Regions from separate parts of the Alicyclobacillus fodiniaquatilis genome, predicted to be linked through region 3. Evidence: riboswitches for the same ligand, from Rfam matches in the RefSeq annotation. Region 3 holds a riboswitch; each other region holds the start of a gene.
The links. Region 3 has a riboswitch for cyclic di-AMP ahead of ACFSB2_RS25850 (C40 family peptidase). Riboswitches for the same ligand answer to the same signal wherever they lie in the genome.
Positions count from the first base shown of each region.

Region 1: linked by a shared signal. The riboswitch ahead of ACFSB2_RS09700 (APC family permease) and the one ahead of ACFSB2_RS25850 (C40 family peptidase) in region 3 are both predicted to bind cyclic di-AMP.
Region 2: linked by a shared signal. The riboswitch ahead of ACFSB2_RS13640 (universal stress protein) and the one ahead of ACFSB2_RS25850 (C40 family peptidase) in region 3 are both predicted to bind cyclic di-AMP.
Region 4: linked by a shared signal. The riboswitch ahead of ACFSB2_RS07835 (C40 family peptidase) and the one ahead of ACFSB2_RS25850 (C40 family peptidase) in region 3 are both predicted to bind cyclic di-AMP.

Region 1 covers NZ_JBHUCX010000024.1:74,967-79,589, forward strand. Annotated here, with positions in the region: gene ACFSB2_RS09690 (hypothetical protein) at 190-618, opposite strand; gene ACFSB2_RS09695 (hypothetical protein) at 977-1,174, opposite strand; cyclic di-AMP (ydaO/yuaA leader) riboswitch at 1,485-1,611, shown strand; gene ACFSB2_RS09700 (APC family permease) at 1,689-3,596, shown strand; gene tig (trigger factor) at 4,073-4,623, shown strand, end outside.
Region 2 covers NZ_JBHUCX010000035.1:81,815-86,437, forward strand. Annotated here, with positions in the region: cyclic di-AMP (ydaO/yuaA leader) riboswitch at 704-834, shown strand; gene ACFSB2_RS13635 (hypothetical protein) at 841-1,023, shown strand; cyclic di-AMP (ydaO/yuaA leader) riboswitch at 1,187-1,316, shown strand; gene ACFSB2_RS13640 (universal stress protein) at 1,417-1,851, shown strand; gene ACFSB2_RS13645 (hypothetical protein) at 1,874-2,092, shown strand; gene ACFSB2_RS13650 (hypothetical protein) at 2,211-2,882, opposite strand; gene ACFSB2_RS13655 (hypothetical protein) at 2,996-3,955, opposite strand; gene ACFSB2_RS13660 (hypothetical protein) at 4,280-4,623, shown strand, end outside.
Region 3 covers NZ_JBHUCX010000100.1:44,889-49,511, forward strand. Annotated here, with positions in the region: gene ACFSB2_RS25845 (transglycosylase domain-containing protein) at 1-1,863, shown strand, start outside; cyclic di-AMP (ydaO/yuaA leader) riboswitch at 2,297-2,417, shown strand; gene ACFSB2_RS25850 (C40 family peptidase) at 2,421-3,323, shown strand; gene ACFSB2_RS25855 (GNAT family N-acetyltransferase) at 3,831-4,256, opposite strand; gene ACFSB2_RS25860 (group-specific protein) at 4,344-4,623, opposite strand, start outside.
Region 4 covers NZ_JBHUCX010000020.1:317,806-322,428, forward strand. Annotated here, with positions in the region: gene ACFSB2_RS07820 (cytochrome c oxidase subunit II) at 1-405, opposite strand, end outside; partial or broken gene ACFSB2_RS07825 (hemerythrin domain-containing protein) at 1,276-1,482, shown strand; gene ACFSB2_RS07830 (exosporium glycoprotein BclB-related protein) at 1,597-3,174, opposite strand; cyclic di-AMP (ydaO/yuaA leader) riboswitch at 3,716-3,855, shown strand; gene ACFSB2_RS07835 (C40 family peptidase) at 3,855-4,379, shown strand; gene ACFSB2_RS07840 (HesB/IscA family protein) at 4,576-4,623, shown strand, end outside.

The sequences.
Region 1 (4,623 bases), on a different contig from region 3:
CGTCAGTGGTATCGCTATATCAGCGTTTGGTCGCTGGAGCGGCAATGTTGGATCCGTTTTTTGCAGTGGTGAAATATCAAGGAATTTGCGGAGGTGTCAGCACGTCGAATCATCCACTTCAGAATCGATGGGTTTTGTCCTGGACTGTTTAGATGAGGTATGGAATTGCTCCATACCTCATCTAACGATTTACGACGTGTAAGCTGATGCATTGAAACTTTCAGGACCTACACGAATGGTACCCAGCAGGTTTGAGGATATAAATGCGGTATACGGCTGGTTGGCAACGTGAGGTACATTGAAATCCGAACCGCTGAAAGCAATATCTTGCGGCGCCAAGACGGATAGATCAAATGTGGAACTCTGCGAGAATACGACTGGATCAGTTGACAATGTTCCACGGACAACTGTGATGGTGATGGCGACGAGCGCAAGAGGGAGTTGTACCGCAATGACTCCTGAAAATTGTACGTCAATTGTGCTGTCTGTTGGCGCATTGTACAGATTCAACCCGACTTGACCGAATAGTTGTGGTGTATCAATTACAAGGATAGGGACGGCGATAGAACCCGCAGTGCTGGCGTTTTGGGAGGTACGAGCATCAAGTAAAGCGGTCATCTGTTTTCACCTCTTTTTATTTGATGCCACATCTTATGTGGATTTCAAAAGGCTTGTACGGGCATGTACACCAGTGCAAAGGTGGAATTTAAACAGCGACCGCTCAGTAGTGATTCGGAAAAATGAACTGAATGGATAAGTGCAAGCAGAATAAAAGCGGCATGCTTTTTGCAGACCGCCATGCGTGATGCGTCCTGCACAAGCAGAATCATGAAAATGCCAGTCAATCAAGGCATTGCGGATGGCACGGCACCAAAGTGCCGATCTTATTCTCACGATTGGAGTGACGTATATAGGAGGTGAAGCAGGGTAGAGGTAAATGTGCAAGCGTAAAAAAGAAAGAAGCCAATTCCCTACATCAGGAAATTGACTTCTTTCCGAACTTGCGGTTGGTTTCGACTCGTGAGTTTGGTTCAGTGATTGTCTTCCACAGCTTGCGGAAAAAGTTGTTTGTGTTTGCCGGTTTCACAATCCCAAAACCACGGCGATTGTTTGCGGCCAATTCTAGCCGAGCTTGGTATACGAATTGCATTGCTTTCGTATCGAATGGTTGCATGGTACAGCACCTCTTTCTTCTTGTTGACTACAGTATATGGCTGTGCAACCAACAGCGGTTGGGAGTGAAACGCTTGCAATGTGAACTTTTCTCCGTGTAAATCGCTTGCATTGTGAACATCAATTTTGTAACCGTTACCAAAAACGAGTATCTTGTAGTCGTTTTTTGCGAAACACCCTCAACCACCTATCTTAAATTCATTCCCACACGACGCTAGGTTCGATCACGCTCCAAATGCGCTAAGTAAATGAAGGTCGCAAAAACCGTCCATGTTGATATCCTCTACAACGGGAGTAAAATATCTATGTTGATTTGATATACGCCTAATCCCGCTATGGGAGCGGAGGAACCACGTATTATGGGGTGAATCCAAATGGACGGGTGATACTGCCACCCGAACCCGTCAGCTAACTTCGTCGGCGTTGCAGGAGGGGTGCTTCCTATGCATTTTTATGTATAACAAAAACCTAGAGACGAATAATCAAGAAGGAGTTAATGGAGGTTATAGATAAAAATGACAAAAGACATCCCCTGGGTGCACCCCGTGCTCATTAGTTTGGCTGTTGTCGCCGTGATGTTTGCATTATTCAATTTTGGAAACGTAAAGCGACTCTTGATTGGCAGACCATTGCGAACCAGAGAATTGAACCAATCGCATATGAAGTTGTTTTGGGGAATTGCGTTGCCCATTCTTGCCGCCGATTTGTACTCGTCCGTCGCGTACGGTCCTGAGGCTGGCATTACGGAATTAAGCAAGCTTGGGCCTGGTGTGAAATGGATGATTGTGCCCATCACGGCTTCGACCGTTCTGTTGTTGGTCATTCTCATCACGTCTTATATCATGGGTGTCATTGCCTATCCGAGTGGCGGTGGCGCCTATGCTATCGCAAAGGATAACTTTAAGGGCAAATGGGTTGGCTTGATTGCTGCAAGCGCGCTGCTCATCGACTATGTTTTAACCGTAGCAGTGTCGGTTTCATCTGGCATTCAGACGATGGCATCGTCGTACCCAGCTTTAGCTCCGCATGAAACATCTCTTTCGGTGCTCTGTGTACTGATTATACTTTTTGTCAATCTGCGTGGCGTGAGCGAATCTGCAAAAATCTTTTCCGCGCCAACCATCTTCTTTATGGTATGCATGTTGTTTTTGGTCGGAACGGGTTTTGCGAATGAATTGAAGCATGGGTTTGTACAAACACACACGCCCACGTGGGGAACGATCCCTCAAGGGCTGACGCTGTTGCTTCTCCTAAAGGCATTCAGTTCGGCCTGTTCGTCGTTGACAGGTATAGAAACGATTTCGAATGCTGTTCCCATTTTCCGCGAATCAAAATCAGGCGCCATAAAAGCCTACGTGTCTTTAGGGATTGTGACGTCAGTCACACTGCTTGGTTATTCATACAGTTTATACGTACAGGGTGTCTCTGTCAGTCAGAATAACACCATGCTTTCGCAACTGCTTTTGATATACTTCGGACACGGCATTATCTATCAAGTCATCATATGGGCCACGTTCCTTGTTTTAATCTTGGCCGCAAACTCCACATTTACAGGTTTTCCACAGCTTTCAGCGCTCGTTGCGGCCGACGGTTTTCTGCCACGGGCATTGGTCATACGAGGAGACAGACTAGGCTACTCGAATGGCATGATTGTGCTGGCTGCATTGTCCATCCTTTTAGTAGAGGTTTTTAGCGCTCAGACAAACGCCCTGATTCCCTTGTACTCTATTGGCGTATTTCTTGCATTTACGATTGCTCAACTCGGCCTTACACGGCGTTGGACGAAGGTCAAGGGGCGCGGTTGGAAAGTGAAGGCGGTTATCAATCTGATCGGCGCGATCGTAACCGCGGTGGTATCCGTCGTGGTTGCTGTGACAAAGTTTACAAGCGGAGCGTGGATCGTTCTTGTCATTCTGCCGATTTTGGTCTTTCTGGCGATGCGAATTCGCAAGCACTACAACGACGTGGCAGATGCCCTTCGAATTGATATCGAACATTCACCGCCGTTGAAGCATCGCGTCATTTCGATTGTACTTGTGTCAAGTGTCCACCAGATTGTTCGACAAACGGTATCTTTTGCCTTGAGTACGACAACCGATGTGGTAGCGCTATATATCGGATTTGATGATGAGTCTATTGAACTGATGGAAAAGAAGTGGGCGGAGTGGGGAGCGCCATGTCGCCTAGTCACTGTGAAGAGCGAGTATCGCTCGCTGCTTATCCCGCTGTCTCGCTTTATCAAGAGACTGGAGAATTATGAAAACGGGAAACCTGATCATATCCAACTGTTGATCGGTCAATTCATCCCTAAAAAATGGTGGCACCAAATTCTGCATAATCAGTCGTCGTTACTGATACGGGCGTGGATGTTGAGACACCGTGAAGTCGTTGTAAGCACATTGCCTTTTCAATTGCCCAAGTAATCAATTGCCTGTATTGCAGATGGCGCGACGCCAGGAAACTCGGCTTTGGAGATATCAGTATAGACATGCATCTGCATCTTATCGCTTGGGAACGATACGGGCACAAAGACTGAATACGGTTGACAAAAGATGATAAGTAATGGATAATCAAAAATCGCAAACCCCTATAAAACCGGGGGATTTACGCCAATTGGGTTACTCTTGCCACGTGGCTTTATCGGCCTTCTAAAGTGAGCTGTGGGTCAGGGGTTTGAGCCCCTTCTGGGACGCCACGCTGGCAATTTCGTGAGCATCCCACGCTGGGATGCTCACTTCGCAGATTGGGCATCAGCTTGCGATACATAGGCTCGCGCTGTGGGGCGGGGTCTGCTTTATATCAGTCCTCATGAGCCGGGCTATATAAGGATATTGTTGGCGATTTGAAGATTGTGGTTTGCTTATGCGCAGATCATTGACTGTTAGGAGGACGTTTTTTCATGACAGCAAAGTGGGAGAAGACAGAGGTCAACGTTGGCGTATTGGAAGTAGAGGTCGCAAGTGACCGATTTGCCAACGCATTGAACGATGCTTTCAAAAAGGTGAGTAAAAATGTAAATATTCCAGGGTTCCGCAAAGGCAAAGTACCGCGCCGGATTTTTGAAGCGAAGTTTGGTGTGGAAGCACTGTACCAAGACGCGGTTGATTTGCTTTTGCCACAAGCTTATCAAGAAGCTGTGGAGGAAGCTGGAATTGAACCGGTGGATCGTCCAAGTGTGGATGTCGTTCAGCTAGAACAAGGAAAGCCGTTCATTTTTAAAGCGACTGTCACGGTGAAACCGGAAGTGACATTGGGCGAGTACAAGGGTATCGAAATTCAAGATAAGTCATTCGATGTCACCGATGAGACCATCGACCAAGAAATTGAGCAGGTGCTCAAAAGCCATGCTGAAATCGAAGTTGTGGAAGATGGCGCCATTGAAAACGGGGACACAGTGAGCATTGATTTCCGCGGAACTGTGGATGATGAACCGTTTGAAGGCGGAGAAGC
Region 2 (4,623 bases), on a different contig from region 3:
TAGGATTTCTTATGGCCCTTGAGTACTGTAACCCGAGGAAATGTTCGCGGTGTATTGCCACGTGCTACAACTGGGAAACCTTTCTTTATCGAGAACGGTACTCACAGATTTGGGGTAATTAGTGTTTACTAAAAATCAGTGCACCTCATACTGAAAAAACATAGATAAAATATAATCTGCATCCATCCCGGGGCACTTAAATAGATGGTATGGAGATTTGTAAGCTTCACTTCAAAACTTCGCCCTGGTACCAACGCATCATCGCTCTGTATTTCTACCAATATCGGAATCAAACTTAAACTTTTCCCGTCTTTTAATTTCACAATGATTGTGAGGAACTTGTTGATATAGTTTTCCTTCCTTTCTATTGGATCGATTGATCAATGATTTGCTGCCATTCGAACTTCCGATTATGATGCGCTCGATATCTCTAGAAGTAACTTTCGACATCCAGTCTGGTTTGCTTGTACTGTGAGGTTTAACAATTGTGATCGATTGGTTATCTGTTGGAGATTTTGTGCCAGTTGGTGAGCAAGCATCTAATGAAATCGTGGCGAATAACAAACGGTATTCTCGGACATCGTGATGCAACGCAATCCAGTCCTTAAGTTATTGGCACCTGTGTGGTTTGAGGGGATCCAACAAAATTTGACTAAAAAATTTCATAATTACCCCCAGCAATCTATTTCGTCTATCGAATCTTATAGCATAACCGCCAAATTCCACATCGGAAACGGGGGAACCACTTGTGGGGTGAATCATGGCGCAACCATGTAGGGCATCCTTTCAGCCCGAACCCGTCAGCTAACCTCGTAGGCGAATTTGAAAGGAGACGGATATATGCAAACGCAAGAATGGATCGATTTGTATCATGGAAGCGAGTCGGTAGATGCGCAACTTCTCTATGACGCGGACACCAAGTTACGTCGCGCCAATCGTGCAGAGCGGTATTTTCCGTCAAATGGCAAGCGTTTATCGAAATATTACGCCCCTCCGCGCAAAACGGCGCAGGAGGTGGACTGATGAATGGTTGGATTCATCGTCGCAACGGCTTGTATCGGTACCGTTTACACCCTGTTCGTCATACAGGCGCTCAATGCCGCAAAAGAAAACACACAAAGATTGAATCGTTGATCAACATTGAGATGCTGATACACTAGACTTTTCCGCAGTGCCGTAAAACTTTATAACGCATAAGCTTAGTTCCGAAAGGAAGCGGAGGAACCATTCCATTGGGGTGAATCCAGTCTTTGACTGGTAGGGAATCTCTTATCCCGAATCCGACAGCTAACTTCGTCAGCTTTAAGAGAGGCGTATATTTGCCCTTCACCCCAGCCAACTCCGCTCCCCCGCAGGAACACCTGCGGGGTTTTTGTCGTACACCATCTCGATTCTAGATAGTTGGGAGGAGAGAATATGTATAGACGTATACTTGTACCGGTTGACGATGCAGAGACGATGGATGTCATTATGCACGAGGTTTTCCAAATGTGTGAGGAAAATAAAAACCGTGTCATTACGCTTTTCCACGTTCTCCGTCCTGTCAACAGTCTCGGCGTGGGAACAGGGTATGTAGTCAATTCAAGCGACGTTCAAGCGGACCTAGAACAAGAAGGGTATCAGATTCTGGAGCAAGCCCGCAAACGATTATTTACAGTAGGCGTTGAACCGAAGCTGGTTTTAAAATGGGGAGACCCCGCACATGAAATCAGTCAGTATGCAGAGCATGAAAAAATCGACTTAATTGTCGTCGGAAACAAAGACAAAGGCCTGCTAGAGAAACTACTCAGTAGTAGTGTAAGCCAAAAAGTTGTACAAGAAGCATCAACCCACGTTCTTGTTGTGAAATAAAAAAGTACACGAGGTGATTGGTATGATGAAAATGGAGGAAGTGCATGAACAATTGAAGCAATGGGGCGAACTCATCATTACGACGGACGCCGGGGATACATATGAGATTCACCTCGGCGATACCGAATTTGACGGTGAAAACCGCGTGATCCGATTCACCACGCCAGATGCAAAAATCTTTATTGCTGGCGATACCATTGAGAGCGTAAAAATGCACTTTAGTCATAAAGTGATGGAGTAGAAACGCTCCATGAGGAGCCTGATGTAGATATAGATGAAGCGAGAATTTGTATCATTCTAAAGCCGTCCTGCCAAAGGACGGTTTTTCGTTTTACACACCTAATCCTGTCTATCCGGCGCTATTCCCGCCAAGGGAATCCGTCTGGATTGCGCGCAGCGCGCTCCGAGACCAGTTGCGGATCATGACCGTTCACTTGGTCCAAAAAGGGGAAATCATCCGGTGTAACAGCCAGTTTAGCGAGTGGTTTGACTGCAACTGCGCTGGCCCACTGTGTGCTTTCAATCGCTAGACCATTGTATGGCTCCATAATTTGTTGTTCAAACGTATCGCGTGGAAGAAGATAAATCATCCCATTCTGCCAAGGACCTTGTGCGAATGCCGCTTGGTTCACCGAGAAATAGTAATATGTTTCCGCAGCGTGCCCGTCCCCTGAACGCACATGAAAACAAGCATTGACCAGTGAAGTGACAACATCCCGGTTGACAATGGCAAAATACATCGGCCATAAGCCGTCAGATGCCGCATAAATCGCACAACGGTTGCCAAATTCATCGACATCATTCGACTGGCGTGGTTCAAATTCCGCAATTGCCGCGTTCGCGGATCCGTGTAGCAAGAGGTTTTTCTTTTCTGCTAGATAACAAAGAAACTGCCACTTCGGCGCCGTCAGTGTGTAATTGATTTCCGCCGCGCCGTCTTGCGCCATCATGTCATAGTAGATCCGCTCAAAATCGGCAGTGTTTTCATCATTTTGGGCTGGCCTCGTCATATAATAGCCGGGTATTTGCATAGATTTGACCCTCTCTTTTCGGGAGGTACTTAATTTTGATTTCATCATACGCCTTTCGCACTCATCTGAAATCAGTCTTCAGCCTGAGCTGAGTGTAGCTTTCCCCTTTCGCACTACGGCGTCACTTTGTAACTATCATATTCCCGCATCGAGACGGCCATCTGCAACGCATTCATCATTGAGGAAGCGTCACACACGTAAAATGTATTGCCAAACACCCAGCCGATTTGTGTGACAGGATTGCCCGTCAGATTGGGATCCACCAAAATGTGTCCTTCTGTCGGCGGTAGCGCGTTGGTCTTTAGGAAATCATCCAGTTGCTTTGCTGTATTGTTGAGATCGAGCGAAGGCGCGCCAAACACATCAATCGTCCAATCGCCCTCCTGCCACTCAATGACATCCTGCGGCAGTTGGTAGTTCGACGGACTGCCCATATCGTATTCTTTGCCGGTTCTATATTGCTTCATGAAGCCATTCACGGTCCCCGCGCTTTGAATCTTTTTGACCGAGAACTCTGTATTAAAATCACTTTGCGCCTTTGCATTGCTGGAATAATAAGTGGCGCCAAACGTGCCGATAGCTGCAGATGCGGGCAATTGGTCAAGGCTCGCATCATTCAAAGGCACGGCGGTCGATGTGGAAAACAGGCTGATGCTGTAATCCCAATCAGATGCGTACGCTTTGACTCCCACGAATTGGGCGTTTGGCTGAAATGTAGGCTCGGTAGGCGCGAACAGCGCAGGCATCTTCGTCCCCTGCTTGACCGCATTCATCGCCGTCACGATGTAATCTGCAAACTGAAGCCCATTTGTCTGCGGAGTCCCTGTACCCCCTGAATGATTTGTCGTTTGATTGGCCGTTGTTGAATTGCCCCCGCCAGCAGGCGCAGACGAATTGGTCACATCGCTTTTGTTCGATCCGCCCGATGTATTTTCCTGTGTCTGTCCAGTCGCATGATTGGTCTGCTTGCCAGACGAGTGGTTAGATGGCACGGAAGGCGAGGAAGGCGCACAGCCAGCCAACGCGCACACGGTGACAAGCGACGAAAAAAGCGCGAAAATAAGACGGTTCATTGCGCTGCACCTCACTCTCCAGGCGAATATGCCCTTGATGATAGATTTACAAAGATGTGAATGTATAAAACAGCGTCCCGCTCAAAATCATTCTGCCATGACCATACACATCATGGCGATCACGCCACAATGTCACTGCCAACCTCATTCGATATTTGCTCACTGCCGAGGTTTTGCCTATGTTAACATCATTCAACACGATATGTGAATGACCTCTTTGCTTTATATTCATCATTATGGGAAAAGGCGTATGCACGATTGCATTTCACTTGAACGAGAGTAAAATACATGACATCATTCATGTTGTTGAGGGAGGGTGCAATATTGGATCGAACAGAAGAGAACATAGACCCCAAGCAGGCGCTCAATGAGATTCGGCGACTTGAACACAAGGTGCGAACCGAAAGTCGATGGGCTGGATGGCTGTGGTTGATTGTCGGATTTTCAACCGCCGTATTTGGCGTATTTGCCCCACCCATCACACACGGTTGGCAGGAGTATGTCGTGACCATCGGCTTTCCTATCCTAGGGTTTGTCGCGTTGGTCTACGCTTTACAGCAACAAGTGATTAGTCGGGCACAGCAGCATCTCGAATATCCTGTCACCTGGGTGTTTTGTGGATTGGTGCTGGTGAATGTCATGTTTCGCATGATAGCGGATCCGACGCA
Region 3 (4,623 bases):
GGACCCACGTTGACGGACTTACAATATCATCAGATCCCCAAAAACCTACAGAATGCGATTGTCGCGACTGAGGATAACAATTATTGGAACGGATCATCCGTAGATGTGAGAAGTATTTTTAGATCCTTTTTGGTCGACTTATTGCACAGAAGTGCGGATCAAGGTGCAAGTACAATTCAAGACCAGCTCGCCAAAATGGTGTACTTAAATGATGACAAGACCATATCGTACAAACTGAAACAAATTATTCTTGGTATTAAAATTAACCGGGCTTTTACCAAACAAGAAATCTTGACCATGTATTTAAACAAAGTTTTCTTGGGTGAAAATAGTGACGGTGTAGACCAAGCTGCAATGCGTTATTTCGGGGTTAATCTCAAGGACCCATCGGAGACGCTCACTCTTGACCAGGCAGCCCTACTTGCAGGGCTTCCGCAAGCACCGACGGAGTACGATCCATTGGCTCACCCACAGGCTGCATTAGAGCGGCGCAATCAAGTTCTTCTCAACATGGTTAAATACGGATACATTAGCACTCAAGTGGCAACTATCGCGGAGAAGGCGCCATTAGGGGTTAAGTATCATGCGTTTCCGGACGAGTCATGGGACAAATATCCGTTGTTTACGAACTTTCTATTTGATTACGCAGCGCGCATCGGTATTACCTCGGAACAACTTCTGCATGGCGGATTGAAAATCTATACGACAATTAATCCTCGCGTACAGAAGGCAGTAGATACGATTTTTTGGAGCAAAAATTACGATCATGATTTCCCTGGGCAACCGTCGGGTACAGTTGTCCAGGGAGCCGCTGTGTTTCTCGACCCGAAAACAGGTGGCATTCTTGGAGCTGCGGGTTCACGCAAGCAAGGATTTACCCAATTAGGGTTGGATAGAGCCTACACGAACAGCTCACCTGGTTCATCCATCAAGCCGATTATGGAATATGCACCAGCAATCCAAAGCGGGAAGTGGAAACCGAGTTCTATTCTCGATAACAGTCCTCAGGATTTTGGTGGTGGTTACATACCGCAAAACTGGGACGCGAATGCACCGGCAAAAGTCACGTTACAGTATGGTCTTGAGTGGTCCCAAAACGTAGCATCTGTTTGGCTCCTCGACAAAATAGGGATAGCTACGGGAACATCGTTTGCAATGAAAGATGGGATTGCACTAACCAAGAATGACCGGGAGCACCTAGGTGTCGCCATAGGCGGTATGCAATATGGAGTGAATCCACTGGAAATGGCTCAAGCATATGAACCGTTCGATGACAATGGAGTTCAAATGAAGTCCCATTTAATCACGCGTGTGGTAAATCAATCGGGTAAAACAGTATATCAGTTTCATTCTTCTTCAAAAGCGATAATGAAACCAACAACGGCTACAAATATGACTCGATTGATGGAGGATGTTGTTGATTACGGAACCGGGACTGTAGCCAAAGTGCCGGGGTGGGGTGTTGCCGGGAAAACAGGGACCGTTCAGTACAGTCCTGGACTGACTGGGGAGTCCAATTGGGTTAGGAATGCCTGGTTTGATGGATACACCCCGAATATTGTCGGGTCTGTCTACATTGGGTACGATAAATCGTCTCCTCAATACCATTTAACGATGTCACCACTTGACCCATCGGCTAATGCGGCAAAAATCTTTAAAGATATCGTCCAAATTGCCGAGTCGGGGGTGAAACCAGAAAAATTTGATGTTGGCCCTTATCCAGCATCGCAGGGGGTTGCGACTGCAGCTTATAAAAAAAGTCAGGCTATACATCCGACGAAAAGGCGGCGTCCTAGGATAAAATCGTTAAAGAGGCATACATCACCAAGGGGACATAAACATCCTTCGCATCACAGAAAATAGTGGAACGATACAAGAAGCCCGCATTTCCATATAAAAGGTTTATTAATTTTGCGATTTGGTGACAATATCAGGATTAAAATAGGGGATCGATCCAGTCGGCCCCTGCCCCTGCTGGGGCTGAAACACCTGAAAAAACGCTCTTGGAGATATTGATGAAAGATACATAAACACCCAACAGTAACCCATAACACCCAGCTTTTACCCATAACCCTTTGAATAGAATTCATCCCACATATGTGATAACCCTCTCCCAGAGAGCAATTCCATGATGTTTCTTACCAGAGCGTACTGTAATGGTGGTTGCCGAGCGCATTTGTAACTATCATGCGCCCATGTGTTACATGCTTGACCCTTAAAGTTGCTACCTTTCATACGAATCTTAATATTACTGAGATAAATCCTTTCAATCAAATTGTCCAGTCAACTGAATATTGAGATTAAATGTCCGAATCGCAAGAACGGGGGACGATTTAACTGGGGTGAATCGCGAATCGTGTAGGGGAGCCTTCTCCCGAACCCGACAACTAACCTCGTAGGACTCAGAAGGAGCCGAAAGATTGAAGAAAAAAGTCCTTATGTCTCTACGTACTAGTGCCGTTTGTGCTAGTATTGCGGTCACTGTCAATCCTCTTACAGCATTTGCGAGTACCAATCGTCCAGCTTTACAGCAAAAATCCATCGCATTGAACGGGAAAATTGTTTCAAAACCGTCTGCCGTCGTGCATGATGGTACAACGTATATGCCAATTTGGTACATCATGCAAGCACTCGATAACGCCAATATTCATAGTACATGGAAAAGTCCTGTTTGGAACCTCAGCACATCTCATACTCCAAATGTAAGTGATCTACATGTCGACAATGGTTCTAGTTCAATTTATATAAACGGAACCTTTGTTCAGAGGATCAATCAAATTGTTAATGTAGATCCTAGCTCCGGGAATCAAACTACATACATGCCCATATGGTACATCATGCAGATTCTTAATTGTTTGGGCATTAAATCACAATGGAACGGAACAACATGGAACATATCAAATGACACGCAAATTCTTTTAACTGATTATGAGGTGTCTAGTCCTTCCGCTGTTTCTGGCCAACAAATCGTTAGCTACGCAAAACAATTTATCGGTACACCGTATCAAATGGGAGGAGAATCCTCGAAGGGAATCGACTGTTCTGGCTTGGTTCAAACAGTGTTCGCACATTTTGGCATATCTCTTCCCAGGACAGCAGCTGATCAAGCACAAATTGGACAAACGATAGCAAAGTCAAATCTACAACCTGGTGATCTTGTCTTCTTTAATACGGATGGGCAAGAGATTTCGCATGTTGGTATTTACGTCGGGAATAGTCAATTTATCTCTGCGACCTCATCACAGGGTGTTCAGATACGAGATTTAAACGACCCATACTACTGGGGACCTCTTTATGTAAAATCAACCAATCCCGGTATATAAGTAGAGATCAATTTATAAAGATATCAGTACATAAAACAGAACGATAGGTTTTGTGTTACCTTCACTTTTTGGGTAACACGAACAAACGTGCATCATCGTGAGTCCCAAAGCATCCTGCTTGGGACTCACCTTTAGGGCTGCTTTCAATTGAGTAGTACGATACGGATTGGACTGTGTACATGATTAAGAAGGCGTTACAGATAAAAGTTTCGTGTTCGCTATTATCGGAATGTAGGGCCAAAAGGACATTGCGCGGTTGAGTTTCTTTTGTACGCACTTGAGGAGCGGCATGCATGGAGCTATTCTCATTTTGTTTTTGTGCACAACCACTCAAAAACAACGCGAAGATGACTGTGAGCAATGCTAGCGGTTTTCTTGTCAATTCTTCATCACCCGGATGTGAAACGTGTATTGAACGATTTGCATACTTTGAGAGCGATTTTGCGAAAGCGATTTTCAGGTATATATGCCGTTGGAAATCGCCGTTGATACGATAGAATAAGGACGCTATTTGTTTTCCAAGTTCAAGTGCATCTCTATCCTGCGCTCAGTAAAACCAAGATTCTTGTATAGAGTACACGCCGAAACGTTATCAACATTGACCATTAAGCGAACGATTTTGCAGTTTGAATTTGCTGCAGTTTCGAGCATGTGATTCATCAAAGCCATGCCATATCCCTGACGGCGGGCATGCTTCGAGATATAGACAACATAAATCATGGCGTCACGATTTGAGCCACGCTCCATACGCATCAATCCGTACCCCACGGCTTCTTTTGACGTCTCAGCAATAAAAACATGAAAACTGGTGTCGGAAAAAGCTACCGCAAGAAGTCCTTCGTTCAGTGCCCATTCAGGATCAATTTCTCCATATTTCTGAATAAGGGATTTATCATCGACTTCTCCGTTCCGAATGGTGAAATCTTGGGTCATTTTCCTTGCCCCCCAAGTGTTTTGCTAGTTAAAAGTAATACCGGAACTATGGTTCACACCTATCACACAGTTTCCCATCAAGCGTCATCATGCGGTTACTTTTTCCACCAAATCATCCAAACTCCCATAGCTTTTTTCAACTTCAGGCAAATGATAGAAAGTGCTTGTCGCTTCGAGCTGATTTATCGCCTGGTCAGGTGAGTGAAGAAAAATCCGCTTTCCGTGTCCAAGTGCAATCCCTAATTCAACATGGGTTCCTTTTCCACCTGGCAACAATACAATTAAAATATCAGCGTCCAATACAGCTTGCTTTTCTTTTTGCCCAATGTGTTTCAGGTCTTCAAAAGTAAAGGCCAGAGTGTGGTGG
Region 4 (4,623 bases), on a different contig from region 3:
CAATGAGGTGACTTGAATGGTCAAGGGCGTACCCGACATCGAGGTTGTCGGACGCACGAGTCGAAACGTATCTCGCACTGTCACGACGCCCAAAACGCAGATAATCAAAATGGGAACTCCCCACACAACGAACTCCAATCTGTGACTTTGCGCCCACTCTGGGCGATACGGTGCAGGGTTGTCAGGCGTATCACGAAATCGCCGAATGATGTAAAACATCAAGGCGATGACCGGGATGACGACAATCGCCGTCAAGACAAATGTCGTATAGATCAAATTGCGTTCAATTTCCGCGACAGGTCCCGCAGTATTGAAAAGAAAATACCGTTCTCCGCACCCGGTCAAAAGAAACGGAATCAGAATAAGCGCCATCTTGCCCGGTGGTGGGAACCGTAAAAATTTCATGCACGTTAAACTCCTTTCCATTGCTGAACATAAAGCCAGCACGTCGCTGCCAGACCATCTGTCTGCCCTCATTGACTCATATCTTCATACTTCCGCTGACACGGGGCGCATGTCGACTCTAATGTTTCCAATACAACAGTCTGGAACTAAGGTGTACAAATTCCTGGAATTCGAGCAATAGGAACAAGACAATTACGCCAATGATCGCAATGGTGGCGATTCTGGCATTGATTTTCCGTTTTCTGGCTTTAATTTCATTTCTTGATTTGTGCACGCGCGTGTTCTCCCCCGTTTCCTCTCTGGGATTTTACTGTCCATGAAGCATGTATCCGTCATACCACCAAAGTACCCCTGCTAAAGCAAATAGGATAAGAACGGTAAGAATGATCGACCAATAGACTTTTCCAAGTCCCTTATTCGCATCCCTTTCCACAGCGATCACCTCTTTGTATTTCATTTACAATTCCGGCATGCCCCATATTACATGGGATATGTTTCCTAGTCATGCGCTGATTCATACATGAGATGCGTTTTTCTTTTGTCGATACACAAATGAGTTTGTTAGACCCCATCAGACCATGTAGGATCCTCCGATTGCGTCTGCCTGAAACGCATTTGCGTCGATATAATAAAGGCGTGGTTCAGAAGGCATGCAAACAAATAAGTGGAACAATCGCACGCATTGAAGGGGAGAAATATCATATGGCCGACAAACCCGCAAAGAGACAGCCAGCACTGCAACCGCTATCGCGACACCATCATCATGCGCTTGTCCTTGCGCAATGATTGATTCGGCAACAAGAAGTAACTGATGTGCTCAAGGAAAAGATATAGACGTTCTGGAACAATAGAGGGTGGGATCACTTTCGTGAGGAAGAAGAAATTTTATTGCCTGAATTCGCCAAGCATGCGCCGCTCGCACGCGCGGAGATTGCGAAGCTGTTGATTGAACACGTAAAAATACGTAGTCTGATCAGCCAGATTTGTGAAGAACACAGAGATGAGCAAATGTCCAAACTCGGCGAACAGCTTCGCATCCACATTCACAAAGAAGAACGCACAACTGAAGATGGATAACAAGGTATGGATGAAATCAGGCGCCCTTTCTGACGTACAGAAAAGGCGCCTGTTGCTGTTTAGGTAGAATGTGGTTCACCGATATAAGTATCTAACGGGTCTCAAAAAGCCGATTTAACTAATGGTTATTCCTCCACTTACATATCCTTCTACATTATCCACCAAGCTAAGACCTGCAGCGCTTGATGAAATCACCCACAATAGACGTGTTTGCGCAGTCACTGGGATGGACAAACCTGTCGTAATTCCGTTACTTGTAGTCCCAATCGCAAGCACGCCGGTAAGCGCCGGAGCCAATGTGACAGTCGCACCAGGGACCGCAGTGAATGTATTATCCGGTGTGGGCGAACTGTACAATTGGGCTGTAACTGTAACTGTGGTTCCCACAAGACTGAGGGCTGCTGTCGAACTAAAATACGCATCAATGGATGTAATCGTTCCATCGCGTGGAACTGAAAATGCCATATCGAGCAACGTGCTCGGGCCTCCAGTGAGATCGATGGTCCCACCAGTTAAGGAAACACCTGTAACAGAATTGCCATCAGCGACGAGGCTCACCGTACCAGGTAAACCACCAGCGACCGTGGTCATATCAACTGGAAGTCCCGATGCAAAAGGAATGATTGAGCCTGCACCTGAACCTGACGGTCCAGTTGCTCCAGTTGCTCCAGTTGCTCCAGTTGCTCCAGTTGCTCCAGTTGCTCCAGTTGCTCCAGTTGCTCCAGTTGCTCCAGTTGCTCCAGTTGCTCCAGTTGCTCCGGTTGCTCCGGTTGCTCCCGTGGCTCCGGTTGCTCCCGTGGCTCCAGTTGCTCCGGTTGCTCCCGTGGCTCCGGTTGCTCCCGTGGCTCCGGTTGCTCCCGTGGCTCCGGTTGCTCCGGTTGCTCCCGTGGCTCCGGTTGCTCCCGTGGCTCCTTGCGATCCGGTGGCCCCTGTGACCCCTTGCGATCCCGTGGCGCCTGTCGCTCCCGTGGCTCCTTGCGATCCCGTGGCACCTGTCGGTCCCGTGGCTCCTTGCGATCCCGTGGCACCTGTCGGTCCTACGCTACCACGCGCCCCTGTTGATCCTTGTGATCCGGTCGTGCCTGTTGGCCCTTGCGGTCCGGTAGCGCCTGTCGCGCCGGTTGCTCCCGTGGCTCCCGTTGCACCAGTCGGTCCCGGGATACCATAAAAATGCGGCGCCTGTACTTTTAAAGCCTTCGTGTTTCCGTTCCACGTCGATTTCATATTGATGGCTTTGAGCACTTGCTGAATGTCCCACAATGGCAGATATCTCACTTGTTCTCCGCCACTCTGTCGAACAACACTGTCAATATGTGTAGCCACTAACGTCCCATTCACATATACATTCACGTTTCCCGTTTTGCCATTGAGCACTTTCACTTTCCCAGCAAGTTTCGTCGAGCTGGTCAGCTTCAGCGAAAACTGCCCGTTGGTCTCAGTCCACTGTGGCTCCAAACCGACAGATCCCAACAATGTGATAACTTCATCCGTAGAATAATAAGTGGTTTTATGTAGCGTGAATGCTTGAGTCTTCCCCAACGCATGACCATTGACTGAAGATGAGACTTGGTAATTGCTCGTATTGGAACTTGTCGCAGCAAATGTGGTATTTACGTCCATCACGGCAGTAGCAACGAGACTCGAAACCATTGTGGTCAAGTTGATCGCATTTGCCCATTTTTTTCTTTTCACCCAATATAACCCTCTTTCCAAATAATCTAAAAAATGACTTATAACGATATGATCCAAAACCAGATTTTCAACTAGTTAGACTTGACATTCCCCCATGCTTGGTCATACGATTTGAGTTGGACTTCAGAATCTACATACGCACGATTTAAAACTAACAAAGAATCCCGAGGACATGAAAGGTTAAGAATTTTGGTCTCCATTAAATGAAAATGAACATCAGCGAATACCGAAGCCTGAGTCAGGATACAAATGTCTAGAAATCATCAGTCTCTCCTTAAGCCCAAATTCAATTATATTCTTTAGATCTTAACAAAATCTGAACAACCACATTTGGTATCGAAAACGCAGTAATCACCTAAAAAAGCGTACCGGAAACGCCTTGACCCTGAACGCTTACTTTGGAGTGTGCGCCATCGACGTGGCCAAGCGGTTGACCGCATATCGTCCACATCTGAATGAATTTCCACTACCACCATCATCCTCTTTTTTATCCACTAATCCTCTAGTTCCATTGACAAAACACCGTGATAACATAGGTTCCGAAACAATCATGCCGAATCCTGTGATACAGGTACGGGGGACTTATTTTTTTGGGGTGAATCCTGGTTGCCACAACAAACAGGTAGGGGCATTCTCCACCGAACCCGTCAACTAACCTCGGAGGCACAAGGAGGAATAATTTGAATAAGAAAAGCGTGATTTCTGCATTTTTTGGTATGGCGTGTGTATTTTCCATTGGCACATCGATCGCAATGGCAGCAACATTGCCACCAGGTGTGACCATCGATCATAACATGACTCCGTTGGCGAGTGAGAATGCATCAACTCAGGCGAAGACAGACGCTGTTCTGAAAGTGGCAGAAAGCAAATTGGGCACACCGTACATCTGGGGACACAACGAAGATCGTGGACAATATGGCTTTGACTGTTCGAATTTTACAGCCTACGTTTATCATCATGCGCTAGGTTATAAAATTACAACATTCTCCACGAAACAGTATACATCTGTCGGTTATGATGAACCGAAATCCGATATGCAATCTGGAGATTTATTGTCATTCAATGACGGCGGTCATTCTGGTATATATGTCGGTAACGGAGAAATGATCCAATGTGGCGGTGGGCTTGGTAAAGTGGGCTATCTTAGCGTTAAACCAGGTTCTTACTGGTATAAACACTTAAGCGCAGTCAAAAAAATGTACTAAACACGGAGAAATCAAGGGCTCAACCAAGACATGGTTGAGCCCTTTTTCATTACATACATGCAGGCGATATAAATGGCTTTTTGATTGGTCACAAAGCATCTCGTGTTGTGAATATCGCAGAGGAGGCCGTGGAGCAAATTTGACAGATTGTTATGATAGTATAGAACTTAAATTTAAATAAGGTGGCGAATCGTTGATGCAGTGCAAAATCACACCATCAGCTAAGAAGCAGATACTGAGTATT